Regions from separate parts of the Paenibacillus sp. J22FR21 genome, predicted to be linked through region 2. Evidence: riboswitches for the same ligand, from Rfam matches in the RefSeq annotation. Region 2 holds a riboswitch; each other region holds the start of a gene.
What was found. A riboswitch is a leader RNA that binds a small molecule or an ion and turns the genes downstream of it on or off. The one in region 2 is predicted to bind cyclic di-AMP.
Positions count from the first base shown of each region.

Region 1: another riboswitch for cyclic di-AMP. It lies ahead of AC0YNS_RS31095 (hypothetical protein); the one in region 2 lies ahead of AC0YNS_RS25885 (C40 family peptidase).
Region 3: another riboswitch for cyclic di-AMP. It lies ahead of AC0YNS_RS16730 (3D domain-containing protein); the one in region 2 lies ahead of AC0YNS_RS25885 (C40 family peptidase).

Region 1 covers NZ_JBWDNJ010000017.1:16,130-23,405, reverse strand. Annotated here, with positions in the region: gene kdpB (potassium-transporting ATPase subunit KdpB) at 1-488, opposite strand, end outside; gene kdpA (potassium-transporting ATPase subunit KdpA) at 507-2,180, opposite strand; gene AC0YNS_RS31100 (potassium-transporting ATPase subunit F) at 2,212-2,289, opposite strand; gene AC0YNS_RS31095 (hypothetical protein) at 2,614-3,030, opposite strand; cyclic di-AMP (ydaO/yuaA leader) riboswitch at 3,156-3,324, opposite strand; gene AC0YNS_RS31090 (spermidine synthase) at 3,624-4,367, shown strand; gene thpR (RNA 2',3'-cyclic phosphodiesterase) at 4,436-5,020, shown strand; gene AC0YNS_RS31080 (hypothetical protein) at 5,097-6,068, shown strand; gene AC0YNS_RS31075 (type IV pilus modification PilV family protein) at 6,226-6,804, shown strand; gene AC0YNS_RS31070 (PulJ/GspJ family protein) at 6,788-7,276, shown strand, end outside.
Region 2 covers NZ_JBWDNJ010000008.1:202,177-209,452, reverse strand. Annotated here, with positions in the region: gene AC0YNS_RS25900 (YwhD family protein) at 1-392, opposite strand, end outside; gene AC0YNS_RS25895 (M1 family aminopeptidase) at 545-2,545, shown strand; gene AC0YNS_RS25890 (hypothetical protein) at 2,580-3,398, shown strand; cyclic di-AMP (ydaO/yuaA leader) riboswitch at 3,707-3,866, shown strand; gene AC0YNS_RS25885 (C40 family peptidase) at 3,871-4,368, shown strand; gene AC0YNS_RS25880 (hypothetical protein) at 4,486-4,905, opposite strand; gene AC0YNS_RS25875 (hypothetical protein) at 5,012-5,245, shown strand; gene AC0YNS_RS25870 (DEAD/DEAH box helicase) at 5,467-7,276, shown strand, end outside.
Region 3 covers NZ_JBWDNJ010000004.1:281,420-288,695, forward strand. Annotated here, with positions in the region: gene AC0YNS_RS16720 (alpha/beta fold hydrolase) at 1-733, opposite strand, end outside; gene AC0YNS_RS16725 (polysaccharide deacetylase family protein) at 808-1,803, shown strand; gene AC0YNS_RS16730 (3D domain-containing protein) at 1,861-2,652, opposite strand; cyclic di-AMP (ydaO/yuaA leader) riboswitch at 2,760-2,962, opposite strand; gene AC0YNS_RS16735 (ATP-binding protein) at 3,028-4,167, opposite strand; gene AC0YNS_RS16740 (TetR/AcrR family transcriptional regulator) at 4,247-4,873, opposite strand; gene AC0YNS_RS16745 (CAP domain-containing protein) at 5,014-5,715, opposite strand; gene AC0YNS_RS16750 (HNH endonuclease) at 5,832-6,797, opposite strand; gene AC0YNS_RS16755 (AraC family transcriptional regulator) at 6,825-7,276, opposite strand, start outside.

The DNA.
Region 1 (7,276 bases), on a different contig from region 2:
ACAGGTGCGGATTCACCTGTAATCGCCGATTCATCGATGGATGCCAGACCTTCGATAATTTCACCGTCGGTCGGAATAAGCTCGCCGGCTTCCACACGGACAATGTCGCCTTTCTTCAGCTGCGTGGAAGGAACCTGCTTAAAGGTTCCGTCCCGCTGAACAAGCTTCGCCATCGTTTCGGATTTTGTTTTCCGAAGGGTATCCGCCTGCGCCTTGCCTCGGCCTTCCGCTAAGGCTTCAGCGAAATTCCCGAACAATACGGTAAAGAGCAGGATGAAAAATACGGTCACATTATAGCCTCGGCCTACTGAATCCGTACCAAACAGATCCGGCCATATGGATAGCAGCAGCGTAATCACTGTACCTACTTCAACAATAAACATAACCGGGTTCTTCATCATAACGACCGGATTCAGTTTCTTAAAGGCATCAAGTATCGCCTGCGATGCGATTTCCTTCGTTATGGTCTTTCTGCGTGCAGCAGCCATCGTTATCTCTCCTTAAGTTTAGTGCGACATGGCCAGATGTTCAGCGATTGGTCCCAGTGCTAGGGAAGGGAAGAACGTAAGCGCTCCGATCACGAGAATGATCATGATGAGAATACCCGTGAACAATGGTGTATTCGTGCGCAATGTTCCCGTTGTAACCGGAACAACTCGTTTAACCGCGAGAGATCCGGCAATCGCAAGCATCGCAATGACTGAAATATAACGGCCGAACAACATCACAAGCCCAATTCCTACATTATAGAAGTCGGTATTCGCGGTCAGACCGCCAAATGCGGAACCGTTGTTTGCCGCGCCGGACGTAAAGGCATAAAGCACTTCAGATAGTCCATGCGTACCGGCGTTCGCTATGGACGCGACGGCTGTCGGCGTTGCAAGTGCAAGCGCGGTCGGTGCCAGAATGATCAAAGGGTGAATGAGCAGCGCAATGGCAGCCAGCTTCACTTCCTTGCCTTCAATTTTCTTGCCGAGGAATTCCGGCGTACGTCCGACCATCAGACCGCAAATAAATACGGATAAAATGAGATACAATAACCCATTGAGCAGCCCGACGCCTTTACCGCCGAATACGTTATTCAGCATCATTTCGGCCATTGCAACAAAGCCGCCCATCGGGGTTAACGATTCGTGCATATTGTTTACAGATCCCGTCGTCGCTGCCGTTGTCACGGCTGTAAATAAGGCGGACTGAGATTCGCCGAACCTTACTTCCTTGCCCTCCATATTTCCGTGATAGCCTACTGCATCAAGAGCCGGAACACCTTTGTACTCCGATACAAAGACGACTGTCAGCATAACCAAGAAGATAAGTCCCATGGCCCCAAAGATAGCCCAGCCCTGCTTCTTGTTCTTAATCATCAAACCAAACGCGTACACTAGCGCGGTTGGAAGAAGCATCATGCAAATAATTTCCACCATGTTCGTGAGCGGTGTCGGATTCTCAAACGGATGCGCTGAGTTCGTACCGAACCATCCTCCGCCATTCGTACCGATATGCTTAATGGATTCAAGTGTTGCAACGAGTCCTCTGGTGATCGTCTGCTGAGCTCCTTCAAGCGTGGTCGCATCTACAGCACCTTGGAACGTTTGCGGAATGCCTTGGAACACGAAGAACAAAGCAACCAAGAAGCTAAGCGGCAGGAATACACGCGTAATTCCGCGAACCATGTCCACATAGAAGTTACCCAGATTATCCTGACGTCCTACGAGCCCGCGAATGAACGCAATCGCAATTGCAAAGCCGGTTGCCGCCGACGTGAACATCGGAAAGGTAATCGCAAGCAATTGAGACAGGTAAGATAGTCCGTTCTCACCCGAGTAAGACTGCCAGTTCGTATTCGTAATAAACGATACGGCTGTATTGAAAGCCTGCCCCGCAGGCATATTGCCGATCCCGTCCGGATTAAGCGGCAGAAAGCTTTGAAACCGTAATACAAGATACAATAGGAGCATCATCACAAAGTTGCTAAGCAGGACGGCTGCTACATACTTCTTCCAGCCCATTGCTTCATCTTCGCGTACGCCCATCAACCGATACAGCAACCGTTCAAACGGACCGAACACACGATCCAATGCTGTTTTCTCATGCTGAAACACTTTTACAAGATAACTGCCTACCGGCTTAACCAACAACATAATGATGATCAGCGTAATGGCTACCTGTACGAACCCCATACTCATGTCATGAATCCTCCGCCCTGGCCATTTAGAATTTTTCTGGTTTAACTAACACAAAGCCTAGATACAAAATAAGAATAGCTGCAATAATGCCGACGATAATCATAGCGTTCCCTCCCTAGGCTCTCTCACAGAATTTAAGGAATCCCCAGAATATAGCGAATGCAGCAACAAACAATACCACCATTGTAAAATCATTGACCATAACTCCTTACTACCTCCTATAGCTGCATGCAGTGTGAATTGAGAATATTTTCCCCTGCTAGATTGAAACTATTCATGTCTTTCAGCGTGCTTGAGGTTTCATATGCTGCTTATCGGTTCCCCCTCTTCGGTATAAGGAAATCTTAATACGGGTTGCCGTAAAAAGGGGGTAAAGAAACCTGCTGCCAGGTGTAAAAAAAGTATAAAAATCAATCGTTATCGCCGTCTAGAACGATACGTATGCCTGCGAGTGGTCGAATAAATAGGCGCGATTCCATAATGCGTAATTTCGATTGGTTATGCCTTTCGCCGTGTAATCCAGCTGCTCGGCCAAGCTTGTTAATGCCGATTCCATTAAATGCGCGCGTTCCGTCCCCCATGCGTCTTGCTTCTGGTGGATGTAGTCCAGACTCTCCTCGAGTGTCAGTCCCTTCATTCGCTGGTAGATGGCCGTCCACTGCACAATGTCGCCCTTCAGGTTACAGCCGTGCATCTGGAATTCAATGAGGCTGCAGCCTCCGTCATTCGTGGTGATGGCGAGTAAACCGCAAATGCAGTCTTCACTATGTCCGGGCAGCCGTTCATCCGTGAGCTCCCCATCAAATTGAAACAGCTCGATCGCCTTAATCTTGCAATCTTTCACAATAGTCACTCTCCTGAATCGTTTGGTAGAAAACACAAAGAGGCCCGGGGAGCAGAGAAACTCTACTCCCGGGCCTCTTTCACAGCGTGCATAAAGAAACAAGCTGCTGGAAGCTCGATTGAAGGGGGTTCTCTCTCATACGCTTACGAGGTTAGCTGTCGGATTCGGGCTTGAGAGTACCCTACCTTAACAAATAACACCTGTTATGGATTCACCCCAAGAAGCCGTTCTGATCGAAGTCGGCTTCTGATTGGTTCCCCCGTTCCTCTTGCGAGGACTCAGCGTTTAAAGCAAGTTATTCCGTTGATGAATCAAATCTTATTCCTGCGCGAAGAGAATGTAAAACTTGATTTACGTGCTAATTCCGCCAATTCTATCGAATTGCGTGCATAATTGCGCTTTCATCCTGCGAACCCATTCTTTTCAATTGGATTATCATAGGAATGCTTCCAAACCTTACTGCTTGTGATGCCAACAATAAGGAGCAAAGCACATTGTTCTCACATGGCAATTGAATGTGACCCCGAGATGCGATACGCTGAAATCTATAATGGACCCGGCCTGCTCGCTGGGATGAAGGAGATTGAATCATCGTGCAGATTTTGCACCGGGAAAACAGCTTGCTGAACGAGATTACCGTTTACGATACGAATACGTACGGCGAGGAACATGGGCGATTCCGCGTCCTACAGTTCTCAAACAGCGCCATGCAAGGTGCTGTGGATTTGGATCAGCCTGAGCGGATCTTATTCGAATATCCGCAGGCTATGCTTCACCTCATGAATGGCAGCAACCCGACCTATCAGCGTCTGTTTATCATTGGTCATGGCGTTGGAACAATTGCTCGACATAGTACGGCGAGAACGATCAAAGTTGCGGAGCTGGACGAGCGAGTTGTGGCGTTAAGCAGGCAATATTTTGGCTATCGTGACGATAATGTGGCGGTTGGCGATGGCCGTGAACTGCTCTCATGCGAAGCTGAGCATACGGTTGATTTTATTGTGCTCGATGCCTTCTCCGATAAGGGAACGCCGCGGCATTTGACTTCGATGAGCTTCTTCGAGCTTGCTGCCGCCAAGCTGGATGAGAGCGGTGCTATCCTCATCAATCTCATGGGCAAGCGTGAGAACGATGCGTATATAAACGCCATCTATACAACACTTCGAGAAGTGTTTCGATTCGTGAAAGCATTTGCTTTGCCAGCTGAAAACGCCGCGGATCGTCGAAATTACATCCTGACGGGCAGCAACGCCCCGCTGACCTGCCAGACTCGCCGAATGGCGGGGTTTATGAAAATTGAATTGGGGCAAGGCTATATCATCGTGGATCACGACTAGTAGGATTCGCCTATCAGACTTACTAGTGAAATTTATGATAAGAGAGGGGTTGCTATAAACCTTTGAATATGCCAGCCGCCCCGGCTCAGACCGTCCGCTTATTCGCTGCCGTCCCTGTACCGGATTCCATTAAGCAGTCACTTTCGATAGGGTGCGAGGACATCCAATCACAGCTTCCGTTTCGCAAATGGGCACATCCTGACGATTATCACATCACGCTGCAATTTCTGGGCGATACGCCAATAGAGCTTGTCCCTGCCATCTCGGCAGCACTTCGCGAAGCAGCATCGTCCGTTCAGGCTTTCGCGTTAAATGTGACTTCGCTAGGCGTCTTCGGGCGTCCGATTCGCCCCTCCGTTCTATGGGCCGACGTCGCAGGGGATGTCGAGCAGCTGCACAACCTGCAACAGCATGTTGCAAGGAGGTTAAAGCCCCTCGGCCTCATGCCGGAGAGCCGCACCTACCATCCGCATCTCACACTTGCACGCAATTACGCAGGCGAAAGCTCGTTCGAGCCTTCGCAGCTGAACGGCTGGAAGCTGCCGATCGGAAGCCCGCTCCAGTGGCAAGCGGATGTCATAACCCTCTATCGAAGCCACCTGCAGCGACGTCCGATGTATGAGGCCATTTCGGTTGCTCCGCTGCTTCTCTGAATTTCTCCCCAATCCCCTCCGATTATTGCGTTATACTAGTTAATAAACGAACCATTACGGAGGTAGATGTGTCCCTATGGAATCACGCTGTGTCATTACCCATACCACCTATCAAGACTGGCCCGCCGTCCTCATGGAATCTACGGATCTGCGGATTACCGTCATTCCTGAGCTAGGAGGCAAAATCGTCTCCCTAGAAAACCGCCTTACCGGTAAAGAGTGGATCGTCGGCACCGGGTCTCGCCCACTCGCCAGGATCGAACATGGCTCTGACTTCCTCGCAGCGGATATGAGCGGCTGGGATGAATGCTTTCCTACCGTCGCCGCATGCACCTATCCGGAAGAAGGTGCCTACTTCGGACAACTCATGCCGGATCATGGCGATGTATGGTCCATCCCATGGGAGGTTTCTTTCGAAGAACAGGATGCACTTATTTGCAAAGTAGCCGGCAGAGCGCTCCCCTATGAATTGACAAGAACCATTCGCTTCGAGAGTGATCAGCAGCTTCGTTTCGAATACACAGTTCGGAACCTCAGTTCGGAGACGCTAGCGGCATTTTGGCTTGCGCATCCCCAATTTGTTGCCACGACAAACACGCGGATTATGCTGCCTGGGGCCACTAAACAAGTACGCTGCGTATTCGGTGGTCGTTTGCTGCAGAAAGGCGAGCTGTATGATTGGCCGGAAGCGGTTATTGATGGTTCGAAGCTTCGCCTTGATACGATCGGACCTGCTTCTAACAAGGATGCTCGTAAATTCTATGTTGACGGGGCAGTCGATGAGGGATGGACCGGACTTTATGAACAAGACAGCGAGGATTACTTAATGCTGGAGTGGGATGCTGAATCCGTACCTTACTTAGGCATCTGGATTGACGAAGGGTTATGCAACGAGCAAGCTGTTTGCGCACTGGAACCATGCAATGGTTACTACGACAGCCTAACTGAAGCAGTTGAACGAGACAATTTTCTCCGCATTGCTCCTCACGCTATGAGTGAGTGGCACTTATCCGTCAAGCTAGGCTCCGGCCTAATGAAGACTAAGTAATTAGTCCTACTAATAAAATGCCGTTTCTCTTAAGCTAATGCTTGAGAGGAACGGTTTATTTTTATTGCGGTGAGACTTTAGAACTAGGAGGAATTGCGACGTTCTGTGTCGAAGATAGTAGGAAATGTATGTTAATCGAAGGGAACTGTGATTGCTTATGAAAGCACACGAGCAGCAACAGCAGCCATCTAGAGAGAGTGGCTTTACATTAGTCGAAATCTTGACCTGTCTCATCATCCTCTCCGTCGCCGGACTCGCGATGACAGGTTTTTTTGTCCATGCCCTCTCCTACGCCAAGGGCAACCAGAATAAGACAGTCATGGTCAATCTGGCGCGTAACACGCTGTTTTATATGCAGAAGCAATCGGATTTTGATGCGATGGCCGATTTTTTTAAGGTTGGACAACCGCTCGGTATCGGCGAGAAGCGTAATGAAATCAATTCAGACGGCTGCCCAGAAGGCAGTGGCTCCTGTACAAATTATAAGGAACTTGTAGATGACCCGCAGACGCTTGCCTTTATCTTGAATCCCAAAATCAACGATATTTCTTACCATGTCACAATTAGCTTCCAAGATAAAGTCAAATTTTCTCCCGATAGCGGACAGATCAATAAATATCTGCTCCCCATTAAAGTTGAAGTTGCAGAGGTTGAGCCTCACAATAGCGAAGACAATCGGAGCAAACGGGAGTATTCGGAAGTGGAGGGGTACATAAGCGATGAATCGATTCGTTAACCGCTTGAGACGGCGCCTAACCGGCAGGGACGCTGAGGGAGGCTATACACTAGTTGAACTGATTGCCTCACTGACCATACTATCCGTCGTTCTGGGTGTCATTTACTCTTCTATTACATTTGGGATGAATACCTACAATAAGGTTCGCGTCGAGAACTCCCTTCGAGACGAAGGCGATCTAATCATGTCCTCCATCATAACTGAATTATACAGGGTCGGACCGAGCCGAATTTCGCAATCCGATGCAAGCCTTAGTCAGTCGATTACGCTGACGCTGCCGGAAATTTCTTCTGAAGACCCTATAGAGACAGGGGACGACCCTCTCCGCGAAGTAATCAGTATTAAACATTCTGATGCCTCGAATAAGAGCGCTCTATTTATCGGTAATCGTGAAGTGGCTATCGTATCAGAGATTGTACCGAGCAGTCCTACTGCATATAACGAATCTTTCATTAAACTAAAATGCGTGAAC
Region 2 (7,276 bases):
GCATAATCCAGGTTATTCACGTGCTGCGCAAGGATCTTCCAGCCTCTGCGTGCTTCTGTGTCCACCAGCATCGGGCAAGCGGTTGCCCCTGCATAGAACGAACCTTCTTCATTGCGATCAACGGCTACCCAGACGATCCAGCACAGACGGCCGTTAGGCACATCTTCCTTGTTCGTGCTGAATTTGATCCCTTTCTCGATCTTGCTCTTCGCATGCATCGCACCTACATCAATGTAAGCCTCGCCGTTATCGATCATGACGCAGGATACGCTGCTGAGGTCAATCGTCCCTGCACCAAAGCCTTTATGTTCCTTATTGCTCACCACGTTCAAAGAGAGAGACTTCTTCTCTTTCTTCTCCACGGGCTGTTGATCTTTCTCTTGATCACTCATCTTACGCTTCAACTCCCATCTAAAAACGCTACGATTCCACGTCCGGCGCGGTTTCCGCGCCTGTCCGCACATTAATTCCATTTTAGCTAATAATCTCGGAAAAGCAAACATATACATGCTTTAGATGCTTGTCAACGGGAGGGAATCTTTCAATGAATCCACGTCACGCCAAACGTTTTCTACTCTTTGCCCTCGTCGCCGTGATTCTGGGCTTAACGGCAAGGCAAGGGTTCGGAGATGCCTGGGTTTCGCAATATACATATGCCTCCGCTCCTGCCAAGAAAGACACGGCGCCGAAGCCTGCTGCTCCGTCAACCGCGCCGGAGCCCGATATTGTGATGCAGCCAAAGCCGGTAGCGCTCAGCAAAAGGGTTACGGAGTACCACATCGATGTGAAACTCCAGGAGAATACGCACATGTTGGTCGGGGAGCAGTCTGTCACATGGACAAACCCCGGCAGGCAGCAGGTGTCCGAGATGTATTTTCATCTATACCCGAACGCCTTCCGCTCCAAAGACACGACCTTCATGAAAGAATCCGGCGGTCAGCTCCGCAATGATAAAGCGACCTCGGACAGCATCGGCTATATGAACCTGCTCTCCCTAGAGACGACCGAAGGTTACAGCCTTCTTCCGCGTCTGCATTACGTGCAGCCCGATGACAGCAATCCACATGATTTAACGCTGGCCAAGCTGCGGCTGCCGCAAGCTGTCGCACCGGGCAAAAGCGTCACGCTTCGTATGAAATTTGAGGTCAAGCTTCCGGAAGTGTTCGCGCGGATGGGCTACTCCGGCAACTTCATCATGGCGGGCCAGTGGTTTCCGAAGCTTGCCGTGTACGAAACTGCAGGCACACGCGGCCGAGCCGCCGAAGGCTGGAACATTCATCAGTACCACGGCAACTCGGAATTTTACAGCGACTTTGGCATCTACAGTGTGAAAATCAACGTCCCGGACAGCTATAAAGTAGCGGCAACCGGCTTCCAAACCAAACCTTCCGTCGTGGCAGCCGGCCGCAAAACCTACCAATACTACGCCGATGATGTGCATGATTTTGGCTGGTCGGCCTCACCGGATTTCGTCTATTCAGAGGAACCTTTCTCCACAGACGGCGTTCCGGGTGTTCGTATCAAGCTGTACTTGGATCCGCTGCACGCCAAATTCAAGGATCGCTACATGCACGCAGCCAAATCAGCACTCTCCAAATATGCACAATGGTATGGCGCTTACCCCTATACCACCCTCTCTGTCGTAGTTCCGCCTAAAGGCGGCAACGGCGCAGGCGGGATGGAATATCCGACACTCATTACTGCATTTGCCGCAGAGAACGAGAATCCCGGCTACGATCTGGAGCGAACGGTCGTCCACGAGATCGGCCATCAATATTGGTACGGCATGGTCGCTTCCAATGAATTCGAAGAGGCTTGGCTCGACGAAGGTTTCACCTCCTATGCCGAGGACAAAGTGATGGAGAGCGAATACGGCGTGGAGCCGAATTTGCCGGTGGAAGCAAGCTACATGACGAACCCTGCACCGCTGAAGCAGCTTTCCTGGTCCTACCACAGCAACAATCACTATGCCGAGAATGTATACATGCGCGCGAAGCTGGTGCTCTTCGGCATCGAGAAGCAGGTCGGCGCCCAGACGATGCGTAAGATTATGCGGACTTATTTTCAAAAATATAAATTCAAGCATCCTTCCACCGCCGACTTCCAGCGTGTCGTAGAATCCGTAACGAAGTCCAAGTGGAACGACTACTTCAGCCATTTCGTGTACGGGGATGCCATGTCCGATTACTCGGTCGCTTCCATTCATGTACGTCCAGTGAAACAAGGCAACGAGACGCAGTACGAATCGGTCGTACTCATCAAGAAGACAGGCGGCAGCTCCGGGCCGGTGTCGGTCGTGTTCCATTTTGCCGACGGTACGCTGATGCCTAAAGTGTGGGACGGCCAAGAAACCCACATTCAATATAAAATCGTCCACTCCTCCAAGCTGCTGTGGGCCGCCGTCGATCCGCACAACGACAACGTGCTCGACAACAAACACATCAACAACTTTATGAAAGCCGAGCTCGCAGAGAAATCACGCACACGCTGGAGTGTCGGTGTTTCCAAGCTGATTGAGAGCATCTTTGCTTCCATCGCATGGTGAAGCCTAGCAAAAACTTTCCGGGAGGTGATGATAAATGAGAACGCATCTGAAGCAAGGCTGGCGACTGACCGTTAAGCACTTCTACATTATCATTATGCTGTTTCTATATGAGCTGATATGGGGCTTCTTCCTCTATCGAACCATTGAAGGGATAACCGTGCCGCTTCTAAAAAGATTCCCGGACAGCATCGGCAGCAGTGGTACAGCCGTTCAGCTCTTCATGACGGAAGCACAGTTCCAGCTCATCAAGACCGATCTGATCCGCCCTTATGTCTGGCTCTTCTGCGGGCTGCTGGCCGGGCGCATCGTGATCACCCCTTTCCTGAATGCAGGGCTGTTCCACTCCCTCCATCATGTAACGGACGAGAACGGCACGAAATTTCTAAAAGGCATCCGCGCTGCTTGGAAGCCGGTTGCGCTGCTCTACTTGGTGGAAACAACACTCACGCTCCTGCCGGCCATTTGGCTGCTGCCGAGGGCATTAACGAAACTATTAGGAAGCAACTCGCTGCTGGAGTTTGCACAGCAAGCCGGTCCGTGGGCGGGTGCTTGGCTCGCTTGGGCGGTTCTGATCCACCTGCTCTTCCTCTCCATGCAGTTCGGGGCAGTCGCCGGAACCGGCGCCCTCCGCTCCCTATGGACATGCATTGCGAATTTCCTGCCTTTCGCCGGTATTTCGCTTCTAATGTGGGCAATTGGAGCCGCGCTCAGTATGACCATTGCTTCCGTATCGCTGCTGTGGGCAGGTCTGCTGGCGCTCATCCTGCATCAAGGTTACCAGTTGATCCGAACCATCATGAAGGTATGGACGGTAGCCGCCCAGTACGATGCTTGGCAGTCGAAACAGGTCTAATCCATGCATGGAGGCCGCCCATCATGTCATGTTCATGACAGTGGGACGGCCTCCTTTTTCACTAATTACTGGCATATTAAAGACAAACTCCTCGGGTAGAGCGGGTTTTTTTGACATGTGCTTCATTTCAAGATGAGACATGCTTTGCACAGTGGGCTGATCGCGGGCGAGCCCCATAAATCGCCGAAACTAGCGGCCACTATACGAAAGTGAGAGATAAAAGGTTGCATTCTAATAATTTTAATTTGTGAACAAGTTGTGAACTAGGGAGGAGAAGGAAGAAAATGATCGAATAATTATGCCTAGAAATGAAAATTTTGCCGAATTCCCATCACGGGAAACGGGGGAACCATCTTGGGTGAATTGATCCCGACATCCGCAAAGCAAGACGCGGCATGCCAGAGGTGATCATAGGGAGCCTTCAACCGAACCCCACAGCTAACCTCGTAGGCACTGGAAGGAGTTTCCCGTTTTGAAAAAGCTTTCTGCACTTTTGATCGGACTGGCGATGCTTCTACTTTTTCAAACAGGAAGCGTTTTCGCGCAATCCAAAATGGATGGGGTCATCTCAGATCTGATCGGTACACCTTATGTGTACACCGGTACTACAACGAAAGGGTTTGACTGCTCCGGATTCACCATGTACGTGTTTAATAAACTCGGCGTGGATATCCCGCATGCATCCCGTTCGCAAGCACAGCTTGGCAAGAAAATCGCGAAAGCGGATTTGATCGCCGGCGACCTCGTATTCTTTAATACGACAGGAAAAGGAATCTCGCATGTTGGCGTCTATGTTGGCGAAGGCAAGTTTGCACACTCCTCCACCAGCAAAGGTGTAACCATCAGCGCACTGAGCGATTCCTACTATTCCAAACGGTATGTTACAGCACGCCGCGTGATGAGCCCTGAAACGTATGAGAAATACGCGGACGAGCCTACTGACGTTGCAGATGGCGGCGGCGACGAGTAAGATTGATTATTGCACCTGCCTAAGGTGCCTGTGTGAGCACAAAAGAAGCCGCAGCTGTTCGTCCTTCGGGACAAGCACCTGCGGCTTCTTTTGTTCTATTCGAAGGAATAATCGGCATTACCGCCTTAAGTAGCGCACCCACCAGAACGTTCGGCCAACCTGGACATCGAGCTTGCTGCCGAGCGGCGCAAACAGATCATGCAGCTCAATCGGCGTCGCACAGCCCTCGCTTCGGCGGTCGGCCATGACGACGATCGCGCCTGAGGCAAGCCGCTCATGCCAGGCCTCGAGGAAGTGCTGACGCTCCCCCGCCGGCAGCTCGCCGAGGCAGAAACAAGCCAGCCCCGCATCGAACGTATCGGCCACTGCTTGGAGTTCCTCTTGACGGACCGCCTTCGTCACCGGCGTCGTCAGTCGCGGCGTTCTCGGTCCACTCACCCGCAGTACGCGCCGTCCCGCCAACGTATCCGTTAAACCAACCTCAAGCTTCTTCCACTCTGCTCGCCGACTCTCTATGCTGTCCCGCCATCCTGCCATCCCGGATTCCTCCTTTTTTCTAAGCTTATGTGACGAAGCTTAACAAATGACCGATTTTTAGCAGGTTAGAGCGGCGAGGACTGTCTAAAGAGGAATCGATTGACTCATGATGAATAGTAGGATGATAGAGGTGGGGAACGGCGCGTGCGGTTGGCGCGGCGGGGAAGGCGATGGATTGGTGGAGAAGGCAGACGGAGAACGTCGACGGATTGATGGCTGGTGCCGTGGAGAAATGCGTGGCGCGTCGGCCGGGGCTGAGAAGGTCATTTCATTCGGTGGAGCTGCTGTTAGCCGGGATGACGCTCCGGTGCCGGGGACAGCGACAGTGGTTGCAGGCTAACGAATCGTGGAGGTCTTATTTTAGGGGAAATCGATACTTTTCGATTCTAACGAACCCTAGCGGTCTTATTTAGGTGAATATGGATGGAAAAGGGCTATTTCAGTCCAAATAAGACCTGTAGGATTCATTAGAATTTCAAATTGCGTTATTTGGCCGAAATAAGGCCTGTGGGATTCGTTAGAATTAATAATTGAGTTCGTTTGCAGATATATGGGCTCTGGATGGCGCGTTCCAGTGAAACTAACCAGCTGGCGGTGTCTTTTGGAGATGAAATTATACATTTTGAGTACTTGAATAGAAAAGGAGCTTCCGCTATGTCACTCTCATCCCCCGCGCTCGCGGGATTTCATAAGACGCTGGCCGGTTGGTTCTGGCATACTTTCGGCGAACCTACCCCTGTCCAACTGGAAGCATGGGCCGCCATTGTGGAAGGCCGTCATACGCTGATTGCCGCGCCAACCGGATCGGGCAAAACATTGGCTGCACTGCTGCCATGTTTGAATCGCCTTGCTCAGCGCAAGCTGGCTGCTGCTGCACGGGGTAAAACCCTGCCACCCGGTGTGCGTGTGCTATATATTACGCCTCTTAAGGCGCTCAACAATGATATTCAACACCATTTGGTCGGATTTATGCAGGATATTGAACGGTTTGAGAGTGAATCCGGAGAGGCTGGCGGCGACACGGCCGAAGCATGGCCGGGCATCCGCTCCGCGGTGCGGACCGGCGATACGCCTTCTAGCGAACGGGCGCGCATGGCTCGGCGCCCTCCCGACGTGCTCGTGACAACGCCGGAGTCCCTCTACCTGCTGCTCACCTCGGACAAAGGTCGCACAATGCTTGGAACCGTCGAGACCGTCATCGTCGACGAGATCCACAGCCTTGCCGGCGACAAGCGCGGCGCGCATTTGTCGCTCTCGCTGGAGCGGCTGTCCGCGCTCGCGGCTCAGCCGGTGCAGAGGATCGGCGTGTCGGCGACGCAGAAACCGCTGACGCGGGTCGCGCGGTTTCTTGGCGGCTGGGAGCCGCAGGCAGGCGCTGGGGTTGGCGCGGCGGCGCAGCATGGCGAGCTTGGAGCGAGTGCGGACGGCAGCGCGGCGGCTCTGCATGGCGAGCTTGGAGCGAGTGCGGACGGCGGCGCAGCGGCGCAGCAAGGCGAGCTTGGAGCGAGTGCGGACGGCGGCGCGGCGGCTCTGCATGGCGAGCTTGGAGCGAGTGCGGACGGCGGCGCGGCGGCTCTGCATGGCGAGCTTGGAGCGAGTGCGGACGGCGGCGCGGCGGCGCAGCATGGCGAGCTTGGAGCGAGTGCGGACGGCGGCGCGGCGGATGCGGAGCCGGTGCATCCGCTCGGCTACGCGCGGCGCCGGGTGGTCATCGTCGAGAGTACGATGACCAAGTCCATTGAGGTCCGGGTCACGATGCCGGACCTCAGCCGCCCTGCTCGCACGCGCGATGGCGTCTGGCAGCCCATCATCGAGCGGATGATGGCGCTGATGGAAGGCGCACGCTCCGTGCTGCTGTTCGTGAACAGCCGCCGCATGTGCGAGCGGCTCGTGCTGCGGCTCAACGAGCACGCGGGCTACGAGCTGGCGCGCGCGCATCACGGCAGCCTCTCGCGCGAGCGGCGGCTTGAGGTCGAGCGCATGCTCAAGGCCGGCGAGCTGCGCTGCCTCGTCGCCACCTCCTCGCTCGAGCTCGGCATTGACGTGGGCCATGTCGACCTCGTGCTTCAGGTCGACTCGCCCAAAGCGGCAGCCGCCGGCATTCAGCGGATCGGACGCGCCGGTCACGCCGTCGGCGATGTGAGCCGCGGCTTCATCATCGCGCGATCGCGCAGCGAGCTGCCTGAGGCGGCAGTGCTCTGCCGTAACATCGGGCGGCGTGACATCGAAGCGATCACCCTGCCGCGTGAGCCGCTCGACGTCTTGTCGCAGCATATGACTTCCATCGTAGCGGCGGAAGATATCAGTATCGATGCATTGTACAGGCTGATAATACAAAGCGAATGTTTCCGCGGCTTCCCACGAACGCGAT
Region 3 (7,276 bases), on a different contig from region 2:
TTTCATCTTCGCGCTCATGCTGCGGATCGAAATGACGGAAGTAAGTACGCAGCTCATGGTAGGCGTCCTTCGCCAGATCCATTTCCCATACGCGTCTATAGTCGCTGAGGAATGGGAATACAGGCGCTAGCTTAGCTACTCTCGGCTCAAGCGCCGCGCAGGCAATCGTCAAAGCGCCGCCTTGCGAGCCGCCCATTGCATAGACTCGGCTTGGATCGACTTCAGGCATATTCAGCGCGATGCCTGCCAACTGAGCTGTGTCGAGGAAGATGTGACGGAACAGCAGCTGATCCGGCTCATCGTCAAGACCGCGGATGATGTGGCCTTGATGGGTATTGCCTTTCACACTGCCGGTGTCTTCGGACTTGCCGCCTTGGCCGCGGCAATCCATAGCGAATACGGAATAGCCAAGGGATACATAAGCAAGACGCTCCGTCCAATCGCCGGAGTGGCCGGTATAACCGTGAAATTGAACAACTGCAGGATGTGGCGCTGCCGCGTTCCGAGGACGCGCATATTGCGCATGAACACGCGCACCTTTGACGCCGGTAAAGTAGAGATCGAAGCATTCCGCCTGCGGCGTTTGGAAGGAACTAGGAATAAGTTCGACGGCAGCATCTGTATGGCGCATTTCCGTTAATGCGCGTTCCCAGTATGCATCGAAGTCAGCAGGTTTCGGATTGATTCCTGAATACGTTTTCAATTCTTGAAGCGGCATATCAATGGCTGGCATGTTCTATCCCCTTTTCAACTTATTCCCTTACATGTTACGTGTTTGAGACTAACCGTGTAAAGAGGGATCTTTTCATGCATGATCATAGAACGGCAGGGCAAAATGAGATCGACCGGTTACTGCACGGCTATTCTTGCACGGAGCGGAGGACGAAGAACATGTTCGGGATGCCTGTAACAAAGCGGGTGTTAGTGCTGCTGCTTCTGCTTGCTTGGTCCGCATTATTAAGTTCCTCGACATATGCTGACGATGCCAGGTCCTCATCTGAGGGCTTTCCGCAGGTCAGCAGTGCTAATACGCCTGAGCAAGCCGCGGACGGACACGGGATCAATGCCGGTGCCAAGCATGCCCAGCCTTCTTTCAACAGCGAGCAGAAACGCAGGAAGAAACGCAGCGCCATATCATGGGTAAAGCTGCAGCAACAATTTCCCGGTTCATTCGTTGTATGGGGACCGCGAGGATCAAGAAGAGTGGCGCTGACCTTCGATGATGTGCCCGATCCGCGATACACGCCTCAGGTACTGGAAATACTGGCTCGCTATAAAGTAAGAGCGACTTTCTTTGTCGTCGGCAACCGCGCTGCGAAACACCCTGCTCTTGTAAGGCGCATGCGTAAGGAAGGCCATATTATCGGCAATCATTCGTATGATCATGCGGTCTTCTCACGCATCTCCCGCTATGCCTTCGAGCAGCAAATTTGGCAAACCGATTGGATTCTGCGTCCTCTTGCCGGATACAGTCCCAAATTTATACGGCCGCCCTACGGCGAGATTACGCCGCAGCAAGTAGACTGGCTGCGGCGGCGTGGTTACATTGTAGTCAATTGGGATGTGGATTCCGTCGATTGGAAAGGCCTGGACAGCAACACCATTCTCATCAACATCAAGAGAACGCTGCAGCCCGGTTCGATTATATTGCAGCATGCCGGCGGCGGCGAAGGACAAGATTTATCAGGCACGGTCGCTGCGCTGCCAAAGCTCATCCGGCTGCTCCGCAGCAAAGGGTATCAGATCGTCACGCTGCCCGAGCTGCTGAATAAATCCGAGGCTCGCGGTGCACGGACAAGGTAATGGAAACGAACAAAACGGCAGCCCCACCGACCGGGCTGCCGTTTGCATCTCTATATGCTATTCCAGAACGAATACTTTCACGTATTGGAAGCCAAACGTCTTGGCTTGCTCTTGTGATTGCGGTATGAAAATATCAATACGCTGGCCTTTGATGGCACTGCCTGCATCAGCTGCAATGGCCATCATGCCGCCACTCGGAAGTCCGGCATGGTCATAGCCAGTAACATAGACCTTGCTGCCAAGCGGGATGATCTTCGGATCAACTGCAATTGTTCCAAGCTTAAGCGGGTTACCGAAGTAGTCAACAGCGCCCCATGAGCCGTTCTCAGAAGCAGCGGCTGTATACGCACTTGCTTTAGCTTGAACAACTTCCGAATAGTTATAATTGCTGCTGCCGATGGTGATGATTTCTTCTTCTCTGTCCACGGAGGTCATTTTCATCGACTTACCGACTGCTGCTTTAGACGCAGCTTTCACAGCTTTCGGCGCAGCCTTCGCTTTGGCTTTCGGAGCTGCCTTTGCTGCTGTCTTAGGTACTGCTTTTGCTTTAGGTGAAGCCTTAGCAGTAGCCTTCGCTTCCGCCTTCGGCGCTGTCTTCGCAGTCGTCGACGTCTTCACAACACTCGAAGCCGGGATAACAATGCTAAGCCCCGCGTAGATGTTGGTAGGCTCAATCATCGGATTAGCTTTCAGCATCTGCTCCAATGAAATGCCGAATTGCTTGGAAAGCTCCCAGAAGGTGTCGCCGTCTTTCGCGCTGTACGTCGATGCCGCGCTTGCCGTGTGTGTAAGAACAGCAAAGCTAAGCGCTGCAATTACCGCGCTTTTCTTCCAAAGATGTTTCATCAAGTTGTATTGCCTCCTTTTGATTTACGGCTATCATCCACGTTGTGCTTGTGCGGATTTATTCCGTCATCGCGATGAAGGACACACAGCTATACAAGCTATGTCATAAACTTCCTTATCGCATGCGGCCTGCGAGGTTAGTTGTCGGATTCGGATTGAGGAGTTCAACCCTACGCTTCGTGAATAAGCGATTCACCCCAGCGCCATATGCGCGTTCAGCGCTGCATTCCCTTATGCGGAAATACAGGCCGGAGGGCAGTTATGCCACTCCCTAAAAGATCCCCCGTACGTTACGTTTCGGCTCGCGTAATAGAATACCATATCCGGCAAAGCAAATCCTACCGGTAAATACAGGAACAGCTCTTGAAATTACCACTTCTATACATTTCGCGGGAGAAAAATGCTCACCGTTGTCCCTTTCTCAGGGATGCTCGTAATGTCCATTCGACCTCGATGACCTTCGATAATGCGATAACAAATCATAAGTCCAAGACCCGTTCCGCTGTCTTTCGTAGTGAAGAACGGGCCGCCCAGTTTAGGCAGCTGATCCTGTGGAATACCTACACCTTGGTCGATGATTTCAACGATTAATTCGCTCTGCTGGTGCAGCTTCACGTCAATCGTGATTACGCCTCCGCTCGGCATGGCCTCTATCGCATTCTTGAGCACGTTGACGAATACCTGCTTCAGCTGATTCTCGTCGCAAAGCAGCTCCGCTGAAGTGGCATCCGCACGCGAGACGATCTGCACATCGCGCAGAATCGCCTGCGTCTCAAGCAGCGTCAATACACTTTGAATGATTTTGACCAAGTCATGCTTACGGAACTGATTGGCCTGCGGCTTGGCAAGCGCCATAAATTCCTGCACGATCGAATTGATTCGGTCCAATTCAACAAGCATAATATCGAAATACTCATGATATTGATCAATCTTCGTCTTCAGAAACTTAGAGAAGCCGATCAGCGAAGTAAGGGGGTTGCGTATTTCGTGAGCGATACCTGCAGCCATTTGGCCGGCCACAGACAGCTTCTCCGATTGAATCAGCGCTTCCTCTTCTTTCTTCCTCTCGCGTATATCGCGAAACACGCTCTGCACAACAGTGCCTTTATTCAAGTAATTGCGAATTCGTGTGCTGGATACCTCGACATCAATGATCTCCCCGCCTTCTGCAATCACCTTGCAATCGAGAAATTCATTGGGCTCGTCCGTCTCCATAATCGCTTGAACTCGTTCTGCGGATCGCTCCCAATAATCCGGATGTATGTAACGAAAGCTCTTCTCGCCTGTAATGACGCCGCTGTCCGTAATATTCAACAGTTTAAGACCTGCTTGATTGGCGAACAGGATTTCGTTCCCGTCATGTACAAAAATCGGCTCCGGCAAATATTTAATCAATCGTTGGTAATTGTGCATATCAGATCTGGCATCGATATCGTCCACGCCATGATTCCCTTTACCCAGCTTCCTCTTCACATTCACAGCAAGCGGCTTGTTACAATATACGGCTTTACGCCTCATGTCTCATACCCTCCGGGTGATGAAGTCTTCCTAAGGATTTCGCCTCTAATTCTTGCAAACCCTGCTCAGTGAGAAAGTTTTAATGTGAACGCATACCGCGAATCAGCGTTTGTATGCCTTGCTTGAAAATCGGCATCGTCCGCGCGAGCAGCTCATCCGTCGGTTCGGAGTGGTTGCTGTAGGTGCTGATGAAGCCTTGCAGGTAGTAAAATAAGATCCGGCCATTATTCAATGCTGCCTCTTGCATCACTTCCTCTGACCCTTCAGAGACCGCACTATGCAATACCTTCATTATGTGAGCGAACAGTCGGTTGCGAATGACGTTGACCTCGAGTTCCGGCTGCAGTTCATCCACTCGTACCGAGGCGGACATGAACAGGACGGTTTGCAGACTGCCGCTCGTCAGGCTGAAGAGGATATATTCGCTGCATACGGCAAGCAGCTTATCCAGGGCCGCCGTATCCGGCTTGTTGATTTCGCCTTGCAGCTTCTGTTCGAGCTTGAGCAGCGAGGGAATCGCAATCTGCTGAAGCAGTTCTTCTTTATTTCTGAAATATAAATATATGGCGGTATGCGAGCAGCCTGCTGCTTTGGCAATTTCACGCATCGTAACAGCCGAATACCCTTTCTCCGCGAATAAAGCTGCCGCTGCGGCACGAATCGCTGCTTTCATCTCTTCCGTTAATTGTTGCCTTCTTGTAGTCATAGCACCGGCACCTCATATTTAGTCTCGATTAGTTTGATAACCATTGGTCACAGAATAACCGACGGTTATTACAACGTCAACTTATAACACGCAAAAAGAGCGGCCGATGTACGGCCGCTCTTAGCTATTTAATCTTATTATTAGGACGTGAATTCTTGCACCCACTCGCCGTTGTAATATGCAACGCCGAGTTTGTTAAAGTTTTTGCTGAGGATGTTCGCTTTATGGCCCGGGCTGTTCATCCATGCCTGCATGACTTCTGCCGGCGTACGCTGACCCTTCGCGATATTCTCACCTGCATAGGAGTAAGAAACGCCATAAGCACGCATCATATCAAACGGCGAACCGTATGTGGGCGAGTTATGATCAAAGTAGTTGTTCGCATACATATCCTTCGCCTTGTCCAAAGCGACTTTCGTCAAGAGCGTATCGGATTTCAATATGCCCAGACCTGCATTGGCACGTTCTTTGTTAACCAATGTAACGACTTGAGCGGCAAACGTGCTCTTATCTGTTGTGCTGGTTCCTGTGTTGGTGTTAGATGATCCGCTGTTCGACGATCCGCTGTTCGAGGAACCTGTCGTTACCGGAACCTTAATCGTCATGCCCGCCCAAATGACATTCGGGTTCGCAATGTTCGGATTCGCTGCAATCAGCTTGCTGAGGCTGACCCCGTATTTCGTTGCGATCTTGTACATCGTGTCGCTGCTCGTAACCTTATACGAGACGGAACTGTTCACTGTGGCTGCTTCTGCCTTCTGCAGGGCTGCTCCTCCTCCAGCTACGATCAAACCGGCTGCGAGTACGCTAGCTACACCTATACGAAATGGTTGCATCTTCATGAATATTTCCTCCTTGTTATGGTTATCGTGTGTGCCGACCTTTCGACGCCACCCATGTTAACACGGGGAAATAGCAAAATACACCTCATAAAATATGGAAACCATCTCATTGGATGCTAAAAATCATCAAATACAAAGTCCAATTTATCCGCCTTTTTCAGGTTGCAGGCGGCACATGCGCAGACGCAATTTGCGGGAGACGAAAGTCCTCCCTTTGACTTCGGCAGCACATGGTCGATCGTGTCCCCATAACGGCCGCAATACTTGCAAATATAGTCGTCGCGCTGCAGCACCAGCAGCCGGAAATCCGTCTTCGTATAGAGCTTGTGGATCAAGCCGGGATTAATAATGCCGGCTGCACCTTCCTCCACCATCCGCACAGCCATCTCCGTCGGAATATCGGTCGACCAGCGTTTCCCGGTTTCGCGGTGACCGCGCAGCCGAATATGTCCGCGGCCACGATCATTAAGGAGCGAGGTTTTGTATGTAAAAGCACCTTTAATCGGATTTATGTTCCGATCCGGCGGGCGAACTGCAACCTGTTCTATAGCGCTGATTTCCGCTTTTAAGCTTTTGATCTTCGCGGCTTTCGATCGTTTGTGGCGACGTTTGCGCTTCCGCTTCGCTGCAGGTATTGGCGCTGCTTCGACCGCGGCAGTCGATGCAGATGGTTGTATTTGTACAGCAGCTGCATCCTTCTGCTCACGGTCAGCCTCTGAAGCTGCCGCTGCAGAGGCTGACTGTCCATCATGGACAGAGGCGGTCGGCTTGGAGGCCGCACTGCGCTTCTTGCGGCGACGCTTCCGCTTCCTTGTCGGCTTGGCGGGAGCATCATTATCGGCAGCTGCAAAAGGCACAGATTCATGCGCCTCGCCGTCCTCTTCCTCATCCTCAAGTTCAAATTCCAGAAACCGGACAGCCTCCTCCACACTGTCAAACGCCGAATCTCCCGGCGCTGTCTGCCGCTTCCTCTTACGCAGACAAGTTCGGCAAATCCCGCGCCTGCCGCTGCTTCCCGCACGTTTCGTGAACGCTGTAAGCGGCTTCTCTATTCTGCATGCCGTGCATGGCTTCATCTCCATCGCAATCACTTCCGCTCCGTTTCCTTATCAGGTCGTCGTTAAGCCGTGCAGCTTACGAAACTGCTCCGGGGTAATCCCTTCCGCTTTGCCGAATGCGGCAATGAAATGGCTGGGATCGCGATAGCCGGATAATTGCGCTATCTCTTTAATCGACCTTTTGTCGCCAAGGCTCATCATTTCCTTGGATTTAATCATCCGCAGTCGAATTAAGTAAGCATAGGCCGTAATGCCGAACGCCTGCCGGAATAATGAATTTAAATAACGGGAGCTGATGCCAAGCTGCTCCGCCATATCGGTCAGGCTGATATCCGGGTCACCGTAATGGAAATCCAGCCAATGCAGAAGCGGGTCCAGCTTCTCCAAATGCTGGAATACTGAGGAACGTCCGCCCTTCTGGCCGTATATTTTGATCATCGTGAGAAATCGGTACAGCTGCGCGGAAGCATTCAGACCTGTCCTGTCCTCATCATGCTGCGCTT